Regions from separate parts of the Pseudomonas sp. KB-10 genome, predicted to be linked through region 3. Evidence: riboswitches for the same ligand, from Rfam matches in the RefSeq annotation. Region 3 holds a riboswitch; each other region holds the start of a gene.
The links. A riboswitch is a leader RNA that binds a small molecule or an ion and turns the genes downstream of it on or off. The one in region 3 is predicted to bind cobalamin.
Positions count from the first base shown of each region.

Region 1: linked by a shared signal. The riboswitch ahead of cobG (precorrin-3B synthase) and the one ahead of DXK50_RS19320 (energy-coupling factor ABC transporter permease) in region 3 are both predicted to bind cobalamin.
Region 2: linked by a shared signal. The riboswitch ahead of cobO (cob(I)yrinic acid a,c-diamide adenosyltransferase) and the one ahead of DXK50_RS19320 (energy-coupling factor ABC transporter permease) in region 3 are both predicted to bind cobalamin.

Region 1 covers NZ_QYYB01000001.1:923,612-930,155, forward strand. Annotated here, with positions in the region: gene DXK50_RS04285 (AraC family transcriptional regulator) at 1-203, opposite strand, end outside; gene cobJ (precorrin-3B C(17)-methyltransferase) at 397-2,052, opposite strand; gene DXK50_RS04295 (precorrin-2 C(20)-methyltransferase) at 2,280-3,020, opposite strand; gene DXK50_RS04300 (precorrin-8X methylmutase) at 3,020-3,646, opposite strand; gene cobG (precorrin-3B synthase) at 3,639-4,952, opposite strand; cobalamin riboswitch at 5,046-5,237, opposite strand; gene cbiE (precorrin-6y C5,15-methyltransferase (decarboxylating) subunit CbiE) at 5,294-6,496, shown strand; gene DXK50_RS04315 (cobalt-precorrin-6A reductase) at 6,493-6,544, shown strand, end outside.
Region 2 covers NZ_QYYB01000003.1:420,730-427,273, forward strand. Annotated here, with positions in the region: gene DXK50_RS10535 (C40 family peptidase) at 1-611, shown strand, start outside; gene DXK50_RS10540 (C40 family peptidase) at 696-1,220, shown strand; gene DXK50_RS10545 (hypothetical protein) at 1,227-1,547, shown strand; cobalamin riboswitch at 1,586-1,941, shown strand; gene cobO (cob(I)yrinic acid a,c-diamide adenosyltransferase) at 2,126-2,737, shown strand; gene DXK50_RS10555 (cobyrinate a,c-diamide synthase) at 2,737-4,029, shown strand; gene bluB (5,6-dimethylbenzimidazole synthase) at 4,026-4,679, shown strand; gene cbiB (adenosylcobinamide-phosphate synthase CbiB) at 4,683-5,591, shown strand; gene cobD (threonine-phosphate decarboxylase CobD) at 5,584-6,544, shown strand, end outside.
Region 3 covers NZ_QYYB01000007.1:212,507-219,050, reverse strand. Annotated here, with positions in the region: gene DXK50_RS19335 (hybrid sensor histidine kinase/response regulator) at 1-1,120, shown strand, start outside; gene DXK50_RS19330 (TetR/AcrR family transcriptional regulator) at 1,364-2,005, shown strand; gene DXK50_RS19325 (acyl-CoA dehydrogenase family protein) at 2,002-3,651, shown strand; cobalamin riboswitch at 3,775-3,978, shown strand; gene DXK50_RS19320 (energy-coupling factor ABC transporter permease) at 4,031-4,714, shown strand; gene amn (AMP nucleosidase) at 4,811-6,283, shown strand; gene DXK50_RS19310 (hypothetical protein) at 6,392-6,544, shown strand, end outside.

The sequences.
Region 1 (6,544 bases), on a different contig from region 3:
GGTTCGAGGAAGAAGGTCTGCCCGGCGACGCTGCTGAACAGCGCACGGCGGCAGTGGAACTGCTGCACGCCCTGTTCGGTGAAGCCGATCAGGTAGCTGTCGTGCCAGTGCGGGTCGTAGGCGTGGCCCTCGAAATGCGCGCGGATCACCTCGATGCCGGTATCGGCATCCTGCTTGAGGTCGACCCATGATTGCGCGTTCATTGCCCGGCTCACAGTGGAAAATGGAACGCCTGAGCTTAACCCGTTTGTCGGGTATGCCTAGAACGTTTGTGCAGATGGCTGGGGCTGTGGATAAAACCAAGCGCCTTGATCCGTGGGAGCGGCTTCAGCCGCGAAAATTCGCGGATAAATCCGCTCCTACAAGCGCTTGGCAATCCTGCATGAGGACGATGGTTTAGTCGGCTTGCACGGGGTACCAACGCGGTGTGTAGACCCACTCGCCGCCATCGGCACGCGGGAAGCGGCGGGTCTGGCTGGAGCCGATGATCACCAGGGTGCGCATGTCGACCATCTCCGGGGTCAGCTCGCCGAGGGTAAGGCTGCGCAGGGCTTCGGCGGGGCGGCCGATATCGCGGCCGAGCACTACCAGGGTTTCCGGTTCGCGGTGCTGGCGCAGCAAGTCGAGCGCGCGGCCAAGCTGCCAGGGGCGGGCCTTGGAGATCGGGTTGTAGAAGGCCATGGCCAGATCCGCTGCGGCGGCATGCTCCAGGCGTTTTTCGATCACCGCCCAGGGCTTGAGGTTATCGGACAGCGAGATCAGGCAGAAGTCATGGCCCAGCGGCGCGCCGGCCTTGGCGGCAGTGGCCAGGGCAGCGGAAACGCCCGGCAGCACCTCCAGCTCGACGCCATGCCAGGCCTCGTTCTGCAGACTTTCCAGCGCCTCCATCACGGCGGCGGCCATGGCGAACACGCCGGGGTCGCCCGAGGAGATCATCACAACGCGGCGACCGCTGGCAGCCAGCTCGAAGGCATGGGCGGCGCGCTGCAGTTCTTCGCGGTTGTCGCTGGGGTGCACGCATTGATCGGCGCGCAGCGGGCCGGCCATCTTCACGTAGGTGTCGTAGCCGAGCAGATCTTCGGCTTCGTCCAGGGCGCGGCGCACGGCCGAGGTCATATGCTCGGCTGCGCCGGGTCCGAGGCCCACCACGCTGAGACGGCCACGGCGCTGGCCCAGGCTCTCGATATCCAGCGGCTGTTCGCCCAGCAGCAGGCGCAGGCCGTTGCCTTGGTGGCATTCGGCAGGCAGTTGGGAGCCGCTGTGGATAAAACGCAGTGGCAGCCTGAGTTCCTGTGCTGCCGCGTGCAGGTCGGCGTTGGCCATCCAGGCTTTGTCCGCGAGCAGAACGGCCAGCGCTTGCGGCGCCAGCTTGGCATCGCTCAGCGCCTGCTGCAGTCGGGTGGCCAGGTCGGCGCTGGGGCGTTCGATCAGCGCAGCGGCAACGCGCGGGTGGATCAACAGTTCGTCCGGTTGCGCCGGGCGCGCCTGTGCGGTGATGTGGATAACCCGACTGGCGGCGTCATCCACCGGCAACTGCGCGGCCTCCAGCCAGGGCGCCTGGCCTTCGATGCGCACGCTTTCGCCGCCGAGCAGGTCGCTGACGAAGCGCTTGCCCTGCTGCAGGTCGGCCAGCGCATAGCCGGTCGGCGGCTCCAGCAGGCAGGTGCCGAAGCGCAGCTCGCCGCTGGTGGTGATGGCCGGCGTCACGCCCAGGTGCGCGGCGATCTCGCGGGCCAGGCGGTTGACTCCGGCCAGGCCACCGAGCAGCGGCACCACGGCGCTGCCGTCCTCGGCCAGGGCCAGCACCGGCGGCTCGGCGCCCTTTTCCGCCAGCAACGCGGCCAGGCTGCGGATGACGATGCCGGCGGCGCACAGCACCACCAGCGGCTGGCCTTCGCGATACAGCGCGCGCAGCTGCTCGCCGAACTCGTCGTAATGGCGCTCGGCGCCATCGACACGGCCGCGCAGACCATGGATCACGGCCTGTGGATAAAGCCCCTTGAGGCGTTGTGCAGTGACCAGCGCGCTGGCGCCGAGGATGACGATATTCATGCGGTAAATCCTGTAGCCCGGATGCAAGCCGGGGAATGGGGCGCGATCCGTGGGAGACGCTTCAGCGGCGACTGTCGCCTCCCACGACGCCCCTGCAAGGATTGCGTAGGGCGCGTGGTGACGGGTTTTCATTCACCCTCTGAACTGTAGGAGCGGCTTCAGCCGCGAAGCGCTTTCGCGGCTGAAGCGGAATGCCGCCCAGCCGCTCCTACAGGGGAAGAGAGTGTTCACCCCCGCCATTTCTGGCCGGGCACCAGAATCATGGAAAAGTACGGCGAATCCATCGGCTCCACCTCGTCCAGCGGCACGATCTTCTGGCTGGCCATGGTGGCGCGCTCGACGTAATGGGCGCGGCCATCCAGGCCCAGCTTACGCAGCACGCGGCGCACCTTGTCGAAGTTGCGCCCGAGCTTCATCACCACGGCGGCCTCGGCGTCGCGCAGGCGCTGTTCCAGTTCGTCTTCCGGCAGCACGCCGGAGAGCACGCTCAAGCTCTGGTTGCGGTACACCAGCGGCGTGCCGAGCACCGAGGCGCAGCCGAGCATCGAGCACACGCCGGGCACCACCTCCACCTCGTAGCGCTCGGCCAGGCGGTCGTGCAGGTACATGTAGGAGCCGTAGAAGAACGGGTCGCCCTCGCAGATCACCGCCACGTCCTGGCCGGCGTCCAGCAGCCGGGCGATCTGCTCGGCGCAGGTGTCGTAGAAGTCGGCGATCACATCCTCGTAGGACAGCGGCGGGGCGAGCTTCTCGGTGGTCACCGGATAGACCAGCGGCAGGCGCTGCTGGGCGGCGTCCAGGTGCTCCTCGATAATGCCGAAGGCGTTACCGCCGTGGCCGGCGTTGTGCTTGGCCTTGGCCACGAAGTAGGCCACCACCGGTGCCGACTGCAGCAGACGCAGGGCCTTGAGGGTAAGCAGCTCGGGGTCGCCGGGGCCGACGCCGAGACCGAGCAGACGACCGGCCATCACTCCACCTCCGAAGCCAGGGCGTTGACCGCGGCCACCGCCATGGCGCTGCCGCCACGGCGGCCACGCACGATCACGTACGGCACGCCGCGGCTGTCTGCGGCCAGGGCATCCTTGGATTCAGCCGCGCCGATAAAACCCACCGGCATGCCGATGATCAGCGCCGGCTTGGGGGCGCCGGCGTCGAGCATTTCCAGCAGGTAGAACAGCGCGGTGGGGGCATTGCCGATCACCACCATGCTGCCTTCGAGATGTTCGCGCCAGTGCTCCAGGGCCACCGCTGAGCGGGTGTTGCCCAGTTCGCGCGCCAGCTCCGGCACGCCGGCGTCGTGCAGGGTGCAGATCACTGGGTTGTTCGCCGGCAGGCGCGGGCGGGTGATGCCCTCGGCGACCATGCGCGCATCGCAGAGAATCGGCGCGCCGGCCAGCAGCGCGGCGCGGCCGGCGGCGCCGGCACCGGCGGAGAAGCGCAGATCCTCCACCACATCGACCATGCCGCAGGCGTGAATCACCCGCACGGCGAGCTTTTCCAGGTCGGCGGGAATGCCGTCGAGATTGGCCTCGGCGCGGATGGTGGCGAAGGAGCGGCGGTAGATTTCCTGGCCGTCGCGGATGTAATCAAGCATCGGGTGTTCCTGCGGGGTGTTGGCGGGCGAACCAGGCGCCGGCCTCGTCGATGGTCATGGCCGGCGCCAGCAGACGGCCTAAACCGGGCGTCTCGGGCGTGCGTTGGTAGAGCTGGTAGTGGTCGGGCGTGCTGGCCAGCAGGGTGTAGGGCTGCACCCGCGCGCTGGCGCAGCTGCGCGGGCAGGCGCTGAGATGTACCTGTGGTCGGGCGCCGCTTTCGCGCAGCAGCTCGGCCAGATGCAGGGCGTGGTGCTTGCTGTCGGCCAAACCGCGGGCGCAGGCGGCCGAACCGGTGCAGGCGACCAGGCCGAGCAGCGGCTCGTCGGCCTGGGTCAGCAGGCCCAGCTGGTCCAGCTCAGCCAGCAGCTCGCTGGCGCGGATTTCGGCGACGTTGCCCAGTAGCAGACCCTGCCAGGGTGTCAGGCGCAGTTCGCCGTCGCCATGGCGCTCGCTCAGCTCGGCCAGCGTGGTCAGTTGTTCGGCGTGCAAGCGGCCCAGTTGGGCGCCAGCGGCTACCATGCACAGGCCGCTTTGCGCCTGTGGATAAATGCCAGCTGGGGCGCGTCCGACGCTATCAGTCGGCTGCCAGGTGGCCGGTGCCGGCTGCAGAGGGAGATCCAGTCGGGTCTGCAGGCGTTGCAGCAGGTCGGCTGCCGAATTGTGCGTCAGCAGTTGGCGCATGCGCGTCTGCGCTGAGGTGGTGAGCTCGAGGAACAGCAGCAGGAGCTGGCGCACCAGCTCGACTGCTTGAGTCGCCTCGACTCTCGCCAGTGGTGCGTCGCCGGGGCAGCCGGCCAGGCCCAGAACGAGATGGCGTTCGTCCTCGGCGGCCAGCCACAGGTCGTGGGGGTGTTCACGCATGGCCAGGGCTTCACCGCCGTCCAGTTGCAGGGCGAACTTGGGCGACAGGGCATGCAGCGCCGGGGTGTCCTGCAGCAGGTCGAGCAACTGGCTGGCCAGCGGGCGCACATCCATCCGCATATGCGGATCGAGGCCGGCGGCAGGGCTGAGCAGCAGGTTGCGCACATCGTCGGCGGCGGCCACGCGTGGGCCAAGGCCAGCGCCGAGCAGCGCGTCGACCAGCGTGCTTTCCTGGCCGGGCAGGACGCCGCGAATCTGCAGGTTGCTGCGGTTGGTCAGCTCCAGCACGCCGCTTGCGCAGTGCCTGGCCGCCTCGGCAATCACGCGCGCCTGGGCGCTGCGCAGCACCCCGCCGGGCAGCTTGATGCGGCAGATGCCGCCATCCAGCGCGGGGACGATGCGCTGCAGGCCGGGGCAGGCGGAAGGACGAATGGAGGCGTTCAAACGGTCACCTGTGACTAACGACGCGGCGACCGAACCAGCGAAATCCCATAGGGGACTCCATGGCATCGGTACACCCCGCCCGATGTTGGCACTCGCGACCAGCGTTCGTCGGCAGGTCTCCTGGCTGACAGGTCATGATCCGCTGCGCCTTCCCGGTTACCCAGTGGCCGATTGCATTGGACTCGCTGTTTACAGTTGCGGGGGCAGCTCGGTCGCGATCAGAGATCGCTCCGGATTCCCTCTTAGGCCCGTTTTATAGGGGGCACCGACGAAGGCTGTATTATGCCCGCTTTGCCCGGCGTCGCGACACGCGCCCTGTCGGCTACTTGCGAGGAAGGTGGATGAAACCCTGGTTGACCCTGGTCGGCATCGGCGAAGACGGCTACCCCGGCCTGGGCAAGGCCGCGCGCCGCGCGCTGCTGGCGGCTGCGCGCATCGTCGGCGCGCCGCGCCAGCTGGCGCTGCTGCCGCGGTGCATCGGTGGTGAGCGGGAAACCTGGCCCAGCCCCTTCGATCTCGAGCCGCTGCTGGCGCGGCGTGGCGAGGCCGTGTGCGTGCTGGCCAGCGGCGATCCGATGTTCTACGGCGTCGGCGCCAGCCTGGCGCGCCGGGTGCCGGCCGACGAGTTGCAGGTACTGCCGGCGCCATCCTCGGTGTCGCTGGCGGCGGCGCGTCTGGGCTGGCCGCTGCAGGGGGTTGAGGTGGTCTCCTTGGTCGGCCGGCCGCTGGCCACGCTCAACGCCCGGCTGTTTCCCGGCGTGCGCCTGTTGGTGCTGAGTGCCGATGGCGACACGCCCGCACAGGTTGCCGCAACGCTGCGCGCCCGTGGTTTCGGTACCAGCCGCCTGACCCTGCTGGAACACCTTGGCGGGCCGGAGGAGCGCCGAGTCGATGGTCTGGCCGAAAGCTGGAGCCTGCCGCGCGGCGCCGACCTCAACCTGCTGGCGGTGGAATGCCTGGCCGACGCCGGTGCGCAACTGCTGCCGCCGACCTGCGGCCTGCCGGACGACGCCTACCGCCACGACGGCCAGTTGACCAAGCGTGACGTGCGTGCGGTGACCCTGGCGCGCCTGGCGCCGCTGCCCGGCGAGCTGCTGTGGGATGTCGGCGCCGGCTGTGGCTCCATCGGCATCGAATGGATGCGCGCGCACCCGGCCTGCCGTGCCATCGCCGTCGAGGCCAATGAGGGCCGTCAGGATCATATCCGCCACAATCGCGATGCCCTCGGCGTACCCGGGCTGCAACTGGTCGCCGGGCATGCGCCCGAGGCGCTGGACGGCTTGCCGGCGCCGGATGCCATTTTTATCGGCGGCGGCGTCACCGTACCCGGTGTGCTGGATGATTGCTGGGCCGCGCTCAAGCCCGGTGGCCGCCTGCTGGCCAATGCCGTGACCATTCAGAGCGAGGCGGCGCTGGTGGCCTTCCGCGAACGGCAGGGTGGCGAGCTGCTGCGGCTCACTGTGGCCCAGGCGCAGCCGCTGGGCGGCTTCGACACCTGGCGCGCGGCGCTGCCTATCACCCTGCTGGCGGTGCGCAAACCGTGAGCGCGCGACTCCTGCTGCTCGGCGGCACCACCGAGGCGCTGCGCCTGG
Region 2 (6,544 bases), on a different contig from region 3:
GCTTCGCACCCCTCGTGCCTCTTGCACTGACAGTCTTTCTCGCTGCCTGCGCCGGCCATTCGCCGCAGTCGCAGATCAGCGAAGCCAAGGTCGAGCCGGTTGCTCGTCCGCTCTCTCATCAGGCCGAGCCTGCTGATGATGAAATCAGCGCGCTGATCGACGACAAGCCCTATGAAATGCCGCAGCTGGCCGACAGCCTGCTCGATCTCGGGCGTTCGCTGATCGGTACGCGCTATCGCTACGGTGGCACCTCGGTGCAGTCCGGTTTCGATTGCAGCGGTTTCGTCGGTTATCTGTTCCGTGAGGAAGTCGGCCTGGAGCTGCCGCGCTCCACTCGCGAGCTGATCAACCTCGACGCGCCCAAGGTTGCGCGTGCCGATCTGGAACCGGGCGATCTGATCCTGTTCAACGACCGCGGTCGTGGTCGCGTCAGCCACGCCGGTATCTACCTGGGCGATGACCAGTTCATCCATTCCAGCAGCAGCCGCAGCGGTGGCGTGCGCATCGACAGCCTTGACGACAGCTACTGGAACCGCAGTTACCTGCAGGCCAAGCGTGTTCTTGCGCTGGCTCCGGTGGAGGAGCAGGTGGCAGCCAAACGCCACAATTGATGTGTCACGGCGTAACCCCAGGGTTGCGCCGTTTGTCTGCAATCGGCAGAGTAGGGCGCATTCAGGCTTTGGATTGCCTCGCTTATGCGCCTCACGCCCCGCGTCGTCCTCATTTCTTTCGCCCTGCTGCTGAGCGCCTGTAGCGGTCGCGCTCCAGCTCCCCAGCCCGTCTACCAGCCACCGGTCTCTTCGTCCTCCTATCAGGGCGGCGCCGAAGACGTATTGTTCCGCGCTCTGGGGCTTGTCGGTACCCCTTATCGTTCTGGTGGCAACACGCCGGAAGGTGGTTTCGACTGCAGCGGTTTGATCGGCTACGTCTACCGCGATGCTGCCGGTATCAGTCTGCCTCGCTCGACACGTGAGTTGAGCGCGATGCGCACCCCAGGCGTGCGCCGCGATGCCTTGCAGAGTGGTGACTTGGTGTTTTTCGCCACCAATGGCGGGCGCGCCGTGAGCCATGCAGGTATCTATGTCGGCGAAGGGCGTTTCGTACATGCGCCATCCAGTGGCGGTACCGTGCGCCTAGACAGCCTCGACAATGTTTACTGGCAGCGCGTCTATCTCGATGCCAAGCGGGTGATCACGCCCGAGCTTGCCCGCAACCCCTGAGGCGCCATGGCCGAGCCTATCCGTCTGCCGCCTCAGCCCGAGGTCTGCGAGCTTTGCGCGCGGCCTGTAGCACTCACCCGTCACCATCTGATTCCCAAGGCGCTGCACGACAAGGCTTATGTGCAAAAGCGCTTTGCCCGTCACGAACGTATTACCGCCACGCTCTGGGTATGCCGGGCCTGCCATAACCAGATTCATCGGCTGTTCAGTGAAAAGGAGCTGGCGCTGAGCTACAACAGCCGGGACGCGCTGTTGGCGGATGAGCGCCTGCGTACCTTCGTCGAGTGGCTGGCCAGCAAGCCGCCGGGTTTCACGCCCCGGCATTAGCGGTATCGGCGTTGACGGGCAGGGCTGCCAGCCTCTACCCTGCGCGCCTTGCTTCAGGTGCCCCGCGCCGTTTCCATCGACGGCGCCGGGGTGAAACAGGGAAGCCGGTTCCAATGCCGGCGCTGCCCCCGCAACGGTAGGTGAGTCAAACGCTGCATAAGCAGACCGTGTGAAAACGTAGCGAGCGAAGGTCAGGTAAGGCAAAAACAGGCGAGAAAGCGGAGTTTACGAGCTGTAAATGAGCATTTTGAGACTGTTTTTAACGCCGCATGGCCGAGCGCAGTAGTTTTCACGCAGTCTGCAAGGCCACTGTGTATTCGCACGGGAAGGCGCAGCGTCGAACCTTTCAGGTTCGCTCACGAGCCCGGAGACCGGCCTGTCGCAGTTCCACGGCATCGCGGAGGGCGTTGTCCGGCCAGTGCTCCGGTTCTACCGGGGCCTCGGTGTTGCCCGCCTTCCGCTCGCCTGACCAGCCATTGGCGCCTGTATGAGGTCGCGCGGATCATCGCGATTCTTCATTGTCGTTCGCACTGTTCCTGAAGCAGGCAACGCGGGCACCTGACTTGCAGGAGCACAGCATGAGCGAATCCGCCGAACGCGACGCCCGCCACAAGGCGCGCATGCAGCGCAAGAAAGCCCTGATCGACGAGAAGATCGCCCAGGCCCAGGATGAATACGGCCTGCTGCTGGTGCACAGCGGCAACGGCAAGGGCAAGAGCAGCAGCGCCTTCGGCATGGTCGCGCGCGCCCTTGGTCATGGCATCAGGGTCGGGGTGGTGCAGTTCATCAAGGGCGCGGCCAGCACCGGTGAGGAAACCTTCTTCCGCCGTTTTCCCGAGGAAGTCAGCTATCACGTGATGGGCGAGGGCTTCACCTGGGAGACCCAGGATCGCCAGCGCGACATTGCCAAGGCGCAGGAAGCCTGGGCCGTGGCGCGACGCTTGCTGAGCGACGAGTCCGTCGGCCTGGTGGTGCTGGATGAGCTGAATATCGCTCTCAAGCACGGTTACCTCGAACTGGATGCGGTGCTGGCCGATATCGAGGCCCGGCCGCTGCTGCAGCACGTGGTGGTGACCGGCCGCGGGGCCTTGCCGGGGATGATCGAGGCGGCCGATACGGTCACCGAGATGAGCCTGGTCAAGCATGCGTTCAAGTCTGGCGTGAAGGCGCAGAAGGGCATCGAATTCTGATGACGACACGTCACTGCCCGGCGTTGCTGATCGCCGCCCCGGCTTCCGGCCAGGGCAAGACCACCGTCACCGCTGCGCTGGCGCGTTTGCATACGCGCCAGGGACGACGCGTGCGGGTGTTCAAGTGCGGGCCTGATTTTCTCGACCCGATGATCCATGCCCGTGCCAGCGGCGCGCCGGTGTACCAGCTCGACCTGGCCATGGTCGGTGAGGCGGAGAGCCGTCGCCTGCTGTGGCAGGCCGCGGGCGAGGCGGATCTGATCCTCATCGAAGGGGTGATGGGCCTGTTCGACGGCAAGCCCTCGGCGGCGGACCTGGCGCGTCATTTCGGCGTGCCGGTGCTGGGCGTGATCGACGGCGCGGCCATGGCGCAGACCTTCGGCGCCCTGGCCCATGGCCTGGCCACCTTCCAGCCCGATCTGCCCTTTGCCGGTGTGCTCGGCAATCGGGTTGCCAGCACGCGCCACGGCGAAATCCTGCGCGATGCCCTGCCGCCGAGCATTCGCTGGTTCGGCGCCTTGCCGCGCAGCGCCGCGGTGGAGCTGCCCAGTCGCCATCTGGGCCTGGTGCAGGCCGCCGAGCTGGCGGATCTGGATGCGCGCCTGGACGCCGCCGCCGATGCGCTGGCGGCCAGTGCCGATGTCGACCTGCCGCCGGCGGTGAGCTTCGCCGCGCCGCATATCAATGAACTCGCGCCCTTGTTGAAGGATGTGCGCATTGGCGTGGCGCGCGATGCGGCGTTCGCCTTCCTCTATCAGGCCAATCTCGACCTGCTGCAGGGGCTGGGGGCCGAGCTGCGCTATTTCTCGCCGCTGGCCGATAGCGCGCTGCCCGAGGTAGACAGCCTCTATCTGCCTGGCGGCTACCCCGAGCTGTACCTGGCCGAGCTGGCGGGCAACCAGGCCATGGCCGCAGCCATCCGTGCCCATCATAAGGCCGGCAAGCCGCTGCTCGCCGAATGTGGCGGCATGCTCTATCTGCTCCACGAGCTGCGTGACAAGCAGGGCGCCAGCGGCCGTATGCTCGGCCTGCTGGCCGGCAGCGCCGCATTGCAGCCGCGCCTGACCGCGCTGGCCCTGCAGGAAGTGACGCTGCCGGAGGGCGAGCTGCGTGGCCATAGCTACCATCACTCGCGCCTGGACAGCCCGCTCGAGCCGCTGGTACGCGGGCGCTGTCCGAACGGCAAGCCGGTGGCCGAGGCGGTGTATCGCCTGGGGCGACTGACCGCCAGCTATATCCACTTCTACCTGCCGTCCAACCCGGAGGCAGCCGCCGCGCTGCTGCGTCCATGAGCGAGCACGCCTTCAGCCCCGAGGAGCGCTCAGCGGTGTACCGCGCCATCGCCGAGCGCCGCGACATGCGTCATTTCAGCGGTGGAGAGGTATCGGCGGAGGTGCTGGCGCGCCTGCTCGAAGCCGCTCACCACGCGCCCAGCGTTGGCCTGATGCAGCCCTGGCGCTTTGTGCGCATCCGCGATGCGCAACTGCGCGAGGCGGCTCATGCGCTGGTGGAGGCCGAGCGGGTACGCACCGCGGAGGCCCTGGGCGAGCGCAGCGACGAATTCATGCGGCTGAAGGTCGAGGGCATCCGCGATTGTGCCGAGCTGCTGGCGGTGGCGCTGATGGACGGACGCGAGGCACATGTCTTCGGGCGACGCACGCTGCCGGAAATGGATATGGCCTCGGTGGCCTGCGCGATTCAGAATCTGTGGCTGGCCGCGCGCGCCGAAGGTCTGGGGCTGGGCTGGGTGTCGCTGTTCGATCCCGCAGCGCTGGCCGAGCTGCTGGCCATGCCGGCCGGCAGCAAGCCGGTGGCGCTGCTGTGTCTGGGGCCGGTGGATGCCTTCTATGAAAAACCCATGCTGGTGCAAGAGGGCTGGGCCTCGCCTCGACCGCTGAGCGAGCTGCTGTTCGAGAATCGATGGGGAGTGCAGGGTGACTGAACGATGAGCCTGGCGCTGATCACCTGCGCCGGTGTGGCGCTGGACGCCGTGCTGGGCGAGCCACGCCGCGCGCATCCGCTGGTGGCCTTCGGGCGCCTGGCCGATTGCCTGGAGCAGCGTTTCAACCCGGCCGGTGGTGGCTGGCGCAGCCATGGTGTCACCGCCTGGTGCCTGGCAGTACTGCCGCTGACTCTGCTCACCTGGCTGCTGGTGCAGATCAGCGGGTTGGGCTGGGCGGTGGAGATCTTCGCCCTGTATTTCGCCATTGGCCTGCGCAGTCTTTACGAGCACGCGCAGCCGGTGGCCCGCGCGCTGCGTCTGGGTGATCTGCAACTGGCACGCGAGCGGGTCGGCTGGATGGTCAGCCGCAACACCGCCGAGCTGGACGCCACCGGCGTGGCCCGCGCCGGTACCGAGTCGGTGCTGGAGAACGGTTCCGATGCGGTATTCGCTGCCTTGTTCTGGTTCATCGTCGCCGGTGCGCCCGGCGTGGTGCTGTACCGCCTGAGCAACACCCTGGACGCCATGTGGGGCTATCGCAACGAGCGCTTCGAGCGCTTCGGCTGGGCGGCGGCGAAGATCGATGACCTACTCAATTACATCCCGGCGCGCCTGGTGGCGCTGACCTATGCGCTGCTCGGGAATACCCTTCTGGCGCTGCGCTGCTGGCGCCGGCAGGCACCGTTGTGGGACAGTCCCAATGCTGGCCCGGTGATGGCCGCTGGTGCCGGCAGCCTGGGAGTGAGTCTGGGCGGCGCCGCCGAATACCACGGCGAGCTGCATGAACGCCCGCAGCTGGGCGAGGGCCCGGCGCCGCGCGCGCGGGATATCGAACGGGCGATGAACCGGGTCGCTGCCGGCGTTGGCCTGTGGTTACTGTGCCTGATGATCTGGGAGGTGCTGGGTGCTTGAACACGGAGGTCGACTGCGCGCGGCGGCGCAGCGCTATGGCATCCCCCTGGAGGACTGGCTGGACCTGTCCACCGGTATCGCCCCCTATGGCTGGGATCTGCCGCCGGTTCCGGCTCAGGCGTGGGCGCGCTTGCCCGAGGTCAACGATGGCCTGGAGGCGGCGGCGCGCGATTATTACGGCGCCGCCAGCCTGTTGCCGGTGGCCGGTTCGCAGGCGGCGATCCAGGCTCTGCCACGCCTGCGCACGCACAGCAGCGTGGGCATCCTCGCGCCGACCTACGCCGAGCATGCCGCGGCCTGGCGCCGCGAGGGCCATCGCATCACCAAGCTCAGCGAAGGCTCGGTGCATCGCGCGCTGCCGCAGCTCGACGTGCTGCTGGTGGTCAATCCCAACAACCCGACCGGGCGCCTGATCGAGCCGGCGCGCCTGCTCGACTGGCACGACGAGCTGGCCGAGCGCGACGGCTGGCTGGTGGTCGACGAAGCCTTCATCGACTGCACGCCGCAGCACAGCCTGGCGGCCTACAGCGACATGCCGGGGCTGATCGTGCTGCGTTCGTTCGGCAAGTTCTTCGGTCTGGCCGGCCTGCGTCTGGGCTTCGTGCTGGCGGCGCAGGCCTTGCTGGATGAGTTGGAGGCGCTGCTCGGGCCCTGGGCGGTCAGCGGTCCGGCGCGCAGCATCGCCCGCCAGCTGCTTGCTGACAGCGCCGGCCAGCGCCGCCAGCGCGAGCGTTTGCTGGCCGATGGTGAGCGTCTGGCGGCGCTGCTGCGCGACTGCGGCCTGCCGCCTACCGGCGGTTCGGCGCTGTTCCAGTTCTGCTGCACGCGCCGCGCGGTGCCCTGCATGGAGCTGCTGGCGCGACGCGGCATTCTGATCAGGCTGTTCGCCGAGCTGGACAGCCTGCGCTTCGGCCTGCCGGCAGACGAGGCCGGCTGGCTGCGCCTGGAGCAGG
Region 3 (6,544 bases):
CACCGTCACCCATGAACTGCGTACGCCAATGAACGGTGTGATCGGCTCGCTGGAGCTGATGCAGACGGTGAAGATGGACGTCGAGCTGGAGCAGTACCAGAAGACCGCCGCCGCCTCGGCACGCGACATGATGCGCATGGTCAACGATATCCTCGCGCTTACCGAGCTGCAGGCCGGCAAGCTCTATCCACGGCGAGAGGCATTCAGTCTGCGCGGCCTGTTCGACGGGCTGCGTGCGCAGTACGCGCCGCGCGCCGAGGACAAGGGGCTGACCTTCGCGCTGGAACTGGACGACAGCTTGCCCGACACCCTGGAGGGCGACGCCGCCAAGCTGGCCCAGGCCCTGGGCTACCTGCTGGACAATGCCATCAAGTTCACCAGCGAGGGCAGCGTGACGCTGCAGGTCGGTCGCGTCGGCAGCCAGGGCAATAATCTGCCGTTGAGCGTGATCGTCAGTGATACCGGTATCGGTTTCGCCCATGGCGAGAGTGACCTGTATCAGCGTTTCCACCAGCTCGACGGTTCCATGACTCGCAAGTACGGCGGCTTGGGTATCGGCCTGGCGATCTGCCGGCAACTGGTCGATTTGCTTGGCGGCAGTCTGAGCCATGAGTCGCAGCCCGAGGTCGGCAGCCGCTTCCGCCTCAACGTGCCGCTGACGCTTCCGGAGCAGCAGGCGATACCGGTCGTGCGCCCTCAGCGCTTGCCGAGTGGCATCGCGCAACGTCAGGCGCAGCAGTGCAGGGTGCTGATCGTCGAGGACAACGCAATCAACCAGTTGGTAACGCGCGGCATGCTGCTAAAGCTGGGCTACCGCGTGCGCACGGCCGACAACGGCGCCGAGGCGCTGGAGCTGCTGCGCGGCGAAAGCGTCGACGCCGTGCTTCTGGACTGCCAGATGCCGGTTATGGACGGATTCGCCACCTGTCGTGCAATTCGCGCGCTACCCGGTTGCGCTGAATTGCCGGTGCTGGCGATCACAGCGCACAGCCACAGCGGCGACCGCGAGCGCTGTCTGGCTGCCGGCATGAGCGATTACCTGGCCAAGCCGGTCAAGTTCGAAGAGCTGCGCGTATTGCTGCACGACTGGGTGTTGTGCCGGCCGCCCGCCGTCTCCTAGCGCTGCGCCTGGGTAGGGCGGTGCAAGCCGCCATGGAGGCCAGGCCGGTCTGTTACCGGCCCATGTCTGCAGTCGTTGCGGCCAGGTACTTGTACCTGGCCGCAACAAGTCCTGCCGCGCTATCGATGGCTTCGGCGCAACCTGTCTACCGATGTCTGTTCGGCCGCAGATTTGGCCGGATCGTCCCTTTAGCCATGATCTGAATCCTGATTCACTGCTGCAGAGTGAATCAGGATTCAGACCATGGCTTACCGCATCACCGAAGCGCGAATCGACCGCGACCAGGCCCAGCGCCAGCGCATTCTCGGCTGCGCGCTGGAAAGGGTCTGTGCCGGTGGTTTCGCCGCCCTGACCATGCAGGCGCTGGCCGACGACGTTGGCATCGCCACCGGTAGCCTGTACCGGCACTTTCGCAGCAAGGGTGAACTGGCTGCCGAAGTCTTCGCCGCGGCCAGTCAGCGTGAAGTGGATGCCCTGGCTGCTGCCTTGCGTGGGCCGGGAACTGCCAGCGCACGTCTGCGCCTTGGTCTGGAACAATTCGCTGCCCGCGCCTGGCATAGCCGCCGTCTGGCCTTCGCCTTGATCGCCGAGCCTGTCGATCCAGAGGTCGACGAGCAACGCCTGCTCTATCGTGAAGCCTACGCCGAGCTGTTCAGCGATCTGCTGGAGGAGGGCGTCGGCGCTGGTGAGTTTCGTGTCGAGCAGATCGGCCTGGTGGCGGCCTGCCTGGTCGGCGCCATTGCCGAGGCTCTGGTCGGACCGCTGTCGCCGCCTGCCCGCGCCGCTCGCGAAGCGGGTAGACCCACTCTGCAACTGGCGCAGGTCAGCGCCAGCCTCGTCACCTTCTGCCTGCGCGCCGTGGGCGCCAAGGAGTCAAACCGATGAAACCCAGTCTGCACGCCGAAACCCATGAGGTGTTCAACCAGGTGCCCAGCCTCGACGGCGCCAACCTCTACCGTCTCGATCTGCCACTGCAGGAGTGGGTGCGCCGCTACGATGGCGGCTGGGCCGACGAGCGTTTGAGTACCTACGGTGCATTGGCCGGTGGCGCGCTGATGCAGGCGGGCTTTCTCGCCAACGAGAACAAGCCGGTGTTCAAGAGCCATGACCGCTACGGCAACCGCATCGACCTGGTGGAATTCCACCCGGCCTATCACGAGCTGATGCGCACAGCCATCGAGCAGGGCCTGCCGTCGCTGCCCTGGACCGACCCGCGCGCCGGTGCCCATGTTGCCCGCGCCGGGCTTTCCTATCTGCACAGCCAGGCCGAGTCCGCCAGCGGTTGCCCGCTGACCATGACCTTCGCCGCAGTGCCCGCCATTCGCCTGCAGCCCAATATCGCCGAGCAGTGGCTGCCGAAGATACTTGCCACCGAGTACGACCCGCGCAATCTGCCGATGGAGCAGAAGGCCGGCGTCACCATCGGCATGGCCATGACCGAGAAGCAGGGCGGCACCGACGTGCGCGCCAACACTACTCGCGCCTATGCCATCGGTCTCGGCGGGCCGGGGCAGGGCTACGAGCTGGTCGGCCACAAGTGGTTCTGCTCGGCCCCGATGTGCGACGCCTTCCTCACCCTTGCCTACACCGACAAGGGGTTGAGCTGCTTCCTGCTGCCGCGTCACCGCCCGGACGGCACGCGCAACGCGTTCTACATCCAGCGCCTGAAGAACAAGCTGGGCAACTGGGCCAACGCCTCCAGCGAGGTGGAATACCGCGGCGCCTTCGCCTGGATGCTCGGCGAGGAAGGGCGCGGCGTGCCCACCATCATCGAGATGGTGGCCATGACCCGCTTCGACTGCATGGTCGGTTCCAGCAGCCTGATGCGCCAGGCGTTGACCCAGGCCGCGCACCACTGCGCGCATCGCCAGGTGGGCGGCAAGATCCTCGCCGACCAGCCGTTGATGCAGAACGTCCTGGCCGACCTGGCGCTGGAGAGCGAAGCCGCGCTGGCGCTGTGCATGCGCATGGGCCGCGCGCTCGATCATCTGCATGACGAGCAGGAAGACAAGTTCGCCCGCCTGGTCACCGCCGTGGGCAAGTACTGGATCTGCAAGCGCGCCCCGGAAATGATCTACGAGGCCAGTGAATGCATGGGCGGCGCCGGCTACGTCGAGGAAACCATCATGCCGCGTCTGTATCGTGAGGCGCCGGTCAACTCGATCTGGGAAGGTTCAGGCAACGTACAGTGCCTGGACGTGCTGCGCGCCCTGTCCAAGGAGCCCGGCGTGCTCGACGCATTGTTCACCGAACTGGGCGATGGCCATGGCGATGCCCGTCTCAAGGCGCATATCCAAAGGCTCAAGGCTGATTTCAGCGACACCGCTGACGTTCAATACCGCGCCCGTCAGCTCACCGAGGACATGGCTGTGGCACTGCAGGCCAAGCTGTTGCTGGAAGCTGGCAACAGCTTGGTCAGCGACGCCTTTATCGCCAGCCGCCTGGAGGGCCGCGGCCGCGTCTACGGCACGCTGCCGCGCGGCATCGACGTCGAAGCGCTGCTGGCGCGTAGCACGCCGCATCTGCTTTGATGTGGCAGCGATCTTTTACCAGGGGAGTTGGTTTTTTTCAGCCGATTTTCTTTTGGGAACAACTGTGCGTGCGAAGAGGACTGAGACGATCAGTCTGGCCGCTGTTTTTTAGCCAGACGGGCGGGTAATCTGGCGGCCGATGGTTCTGCGTTCACAGTCGTGACGCGGATGAAAAGGGAACAGGGTGCGGTGAATCTTGCCAATGCCCTGGCTGCCCCCGCAACTGTAAGCGGCGAACGAAGCCCCTCATGCCACTGACTTCGGTCGGGAAGGCGGGCGAAGTGCCAAGCCGTGAGCCAGGAGACCTGCCATCGGCAACGGGCGTTTCGCCCATCCTTCATCCGAATCGTCGCGCGGTGGGCGCGGCCAAGGAACTTGCATGCATATCGAACCGGGCGTCGTCGAAGGCGCCAAGATTTTCCTCAGTTACGCAACGGCGGTCGCTGCCTTCGGCCTGACCGCCAAACTGGCGCGCGATGCCATCCGCGACAACGGCGGCGTCACCGCGCTGGCGCTGCGCAGCCTGCTGACCACCGCGCTGGTATTCTGCTTCTTCGAGGTATTGCCGCATCACCCCGTGGGTGTTTCCGAAGTACACCTGATTCTTGGCTCGACCCTGCTGCTGCTGTTCGGCGCCGGCGCCACCGCCATCGGTCTGGCCGCAGGTCTGCTGCTGCAGGGCCTGCTGTTCGCCCAGTTCGATTTGCCGCAGTACGGCATGAACGTCACCACCCTGTTGATTCCGCTGTGGGGCATCAGTCTGTTGGCCAAGCGTATCGTCGCTCCGGGTACCGCCTACGTCGATCTCTCTTACAAGCAGGCGCTGGCGCTGTCGACTGCCTATCAGGGCGGCATCGTTGCCTGGGTCGCGTTCTGGGCCTTTTACGGTCACGGCTTCACCAGTGACAACCTGGCCGCCGTGGGCAGCTTCGGCCTGGCCTACATGAGCGTGATCCTGATCGAGCCGCTGATCGATCTTGGCGTGCTGGCCGCAGCCAAGGCGCTGTCGCGTTTCAGCCAGGGGCCGCTGTTCAACGCGCGCCTGCATCAGGCTGCCGTCTGATGACAGCGTGGCGACCGAATTGCCGGTCGCCACGCTATGTTTTGCCACAAGGATGCAGGCAAGATAGGCGCGTACGTTCAGTCAGGAAGATGCGCCGTGAAAGCCTGCTCAGATGATTTCATCATTGCCCACACTCCCGAAGAGGCGGTCGACCGCCTCGCCGCGTTGCACCAGGAAGCCACTGGCGCCCTGAGTCACGCACTCAAGCGCTACCTCAAGGAGCGCATCCGCCCGGACGCCAGCGAGCACTGCCTGTTCCGCTATCCCGAATTGCGCCTGACCTACCTGTGCCAGGGCGAGGTGCCGACCACCGTACGTGCCTACGCCAAGGTGCAGGTTCCGGGTACCTACGCGATCACCGTGACCCAGCCGGCTGCCTTTCGCAAATACCTGCTGGAGCAGCTGCGTCCTCTGATGAACGACTTCACCCTGCGTGTGGAAGTCGGCCGCAGCCAGCAGAATATTCCCTACCCCTACGTGGTCGAGGGCGGTGACGAGCTGGCCGGCAGTGGCGTGACCGCTGCCGAGCTGGCGCGAGTGTTCCCCAGCACCGATCTGTCTGCCGCCACCGACGGCACCGCCGATGGCCTGTATGACTGGGAGAATATCGACCCGTTGCCGCTGGCTCTGTTCGACGCAGCGCGTACCGATTTTTCTCTCAAGCGCATACAGCACTACACCGGCAGCGATTGGAGCCACGTGCAGCCGTGGATTCTGCTGACCAACTACCACCGCTACGTCGACCAGTTCATCCGCCATGGCCTGGATATGCTGGTGGGTGACTCGCGCTTCACCCGTATGGTGCTGCCGGGCAACGTGGTGGTCGAGCGCGGCATGGCCGAGGGCGAGATGCAGGCGATCATCGAGAACGTGGTCTGGCACCGCTACCAGATGCCGGCCTACCATCTGCAGGCGGATGACGGCCATGGCATCACCCTGGTCAATATCGGCGTCGGTCCGTCCAATGCCAAGAACATTACCGATCACCTCGCCGTGCTGCGCCCGCATTGCTGGCTGATGATCGGTCACTGCGGCGGCCTGCGGCAGTCGCAGACCATCGGCGATTACGTGCTGGCCCACGCCTATATGCGCCGCGACGGAATTCTTGACCGCGTGCTGCCGCCGCACATCCCGCTGCCGGCGCTGGCCGAGGTGCAGCAGGCGCTGCAGGAAGCCGCCAAGCTGGTCACCGGTGAAGAGGGTGACGAGCTGAAAAAGCGCCTGCGTACCGGCACCGTGCTGACCTACGACGATCGCAACTGGGAGCTGCGCTGGGCTCAGGAGCGGCCGCTGATCAATCTGTCGCGTGCGGTGGCGGTGGACATGGAAAGCGGCACCATCGCCGCGCAAGGCTATCGCCTACGGGTGCCCTACGGCACGCTGCTGTGCGTGTCGGACAAACCCCTGCACAGTGAGATCAAGCTGCCAGGCGCGGCGGGCGCCTTCTACGAACGTGCGGTGACTCAGCACCTGCATATCGGCATCGCGGCGTTGGAGCTGATGCGCAGTCAGCTTAACTCGCTGCATTCGCGCAAGTTGCGCAGCTTCGACGAGCCACCGTTCCGTTGAGCGTCTGAGGTGGGTGTGGCCTGACGCACAGTCCGGTCACGCCCTGGCGTTAGGCTGCAGTGTTCTGGTTTACACTCGCGCCCGTCATGGACGAACGAGGCGATAGGCATGGAGCAGGCACGTCTGCTGCTCACGGCACTGTGGGAACCCTTCAGTTTCTTCAATCTTTTTCTCTACACCGGTCTGGCGCTTCTGCTTGGCGCGGTTGCTGGCCTGTTGCTGGCGTTCAAGCTGCACCGGTTGGGCTGGCTGGCACGTAAC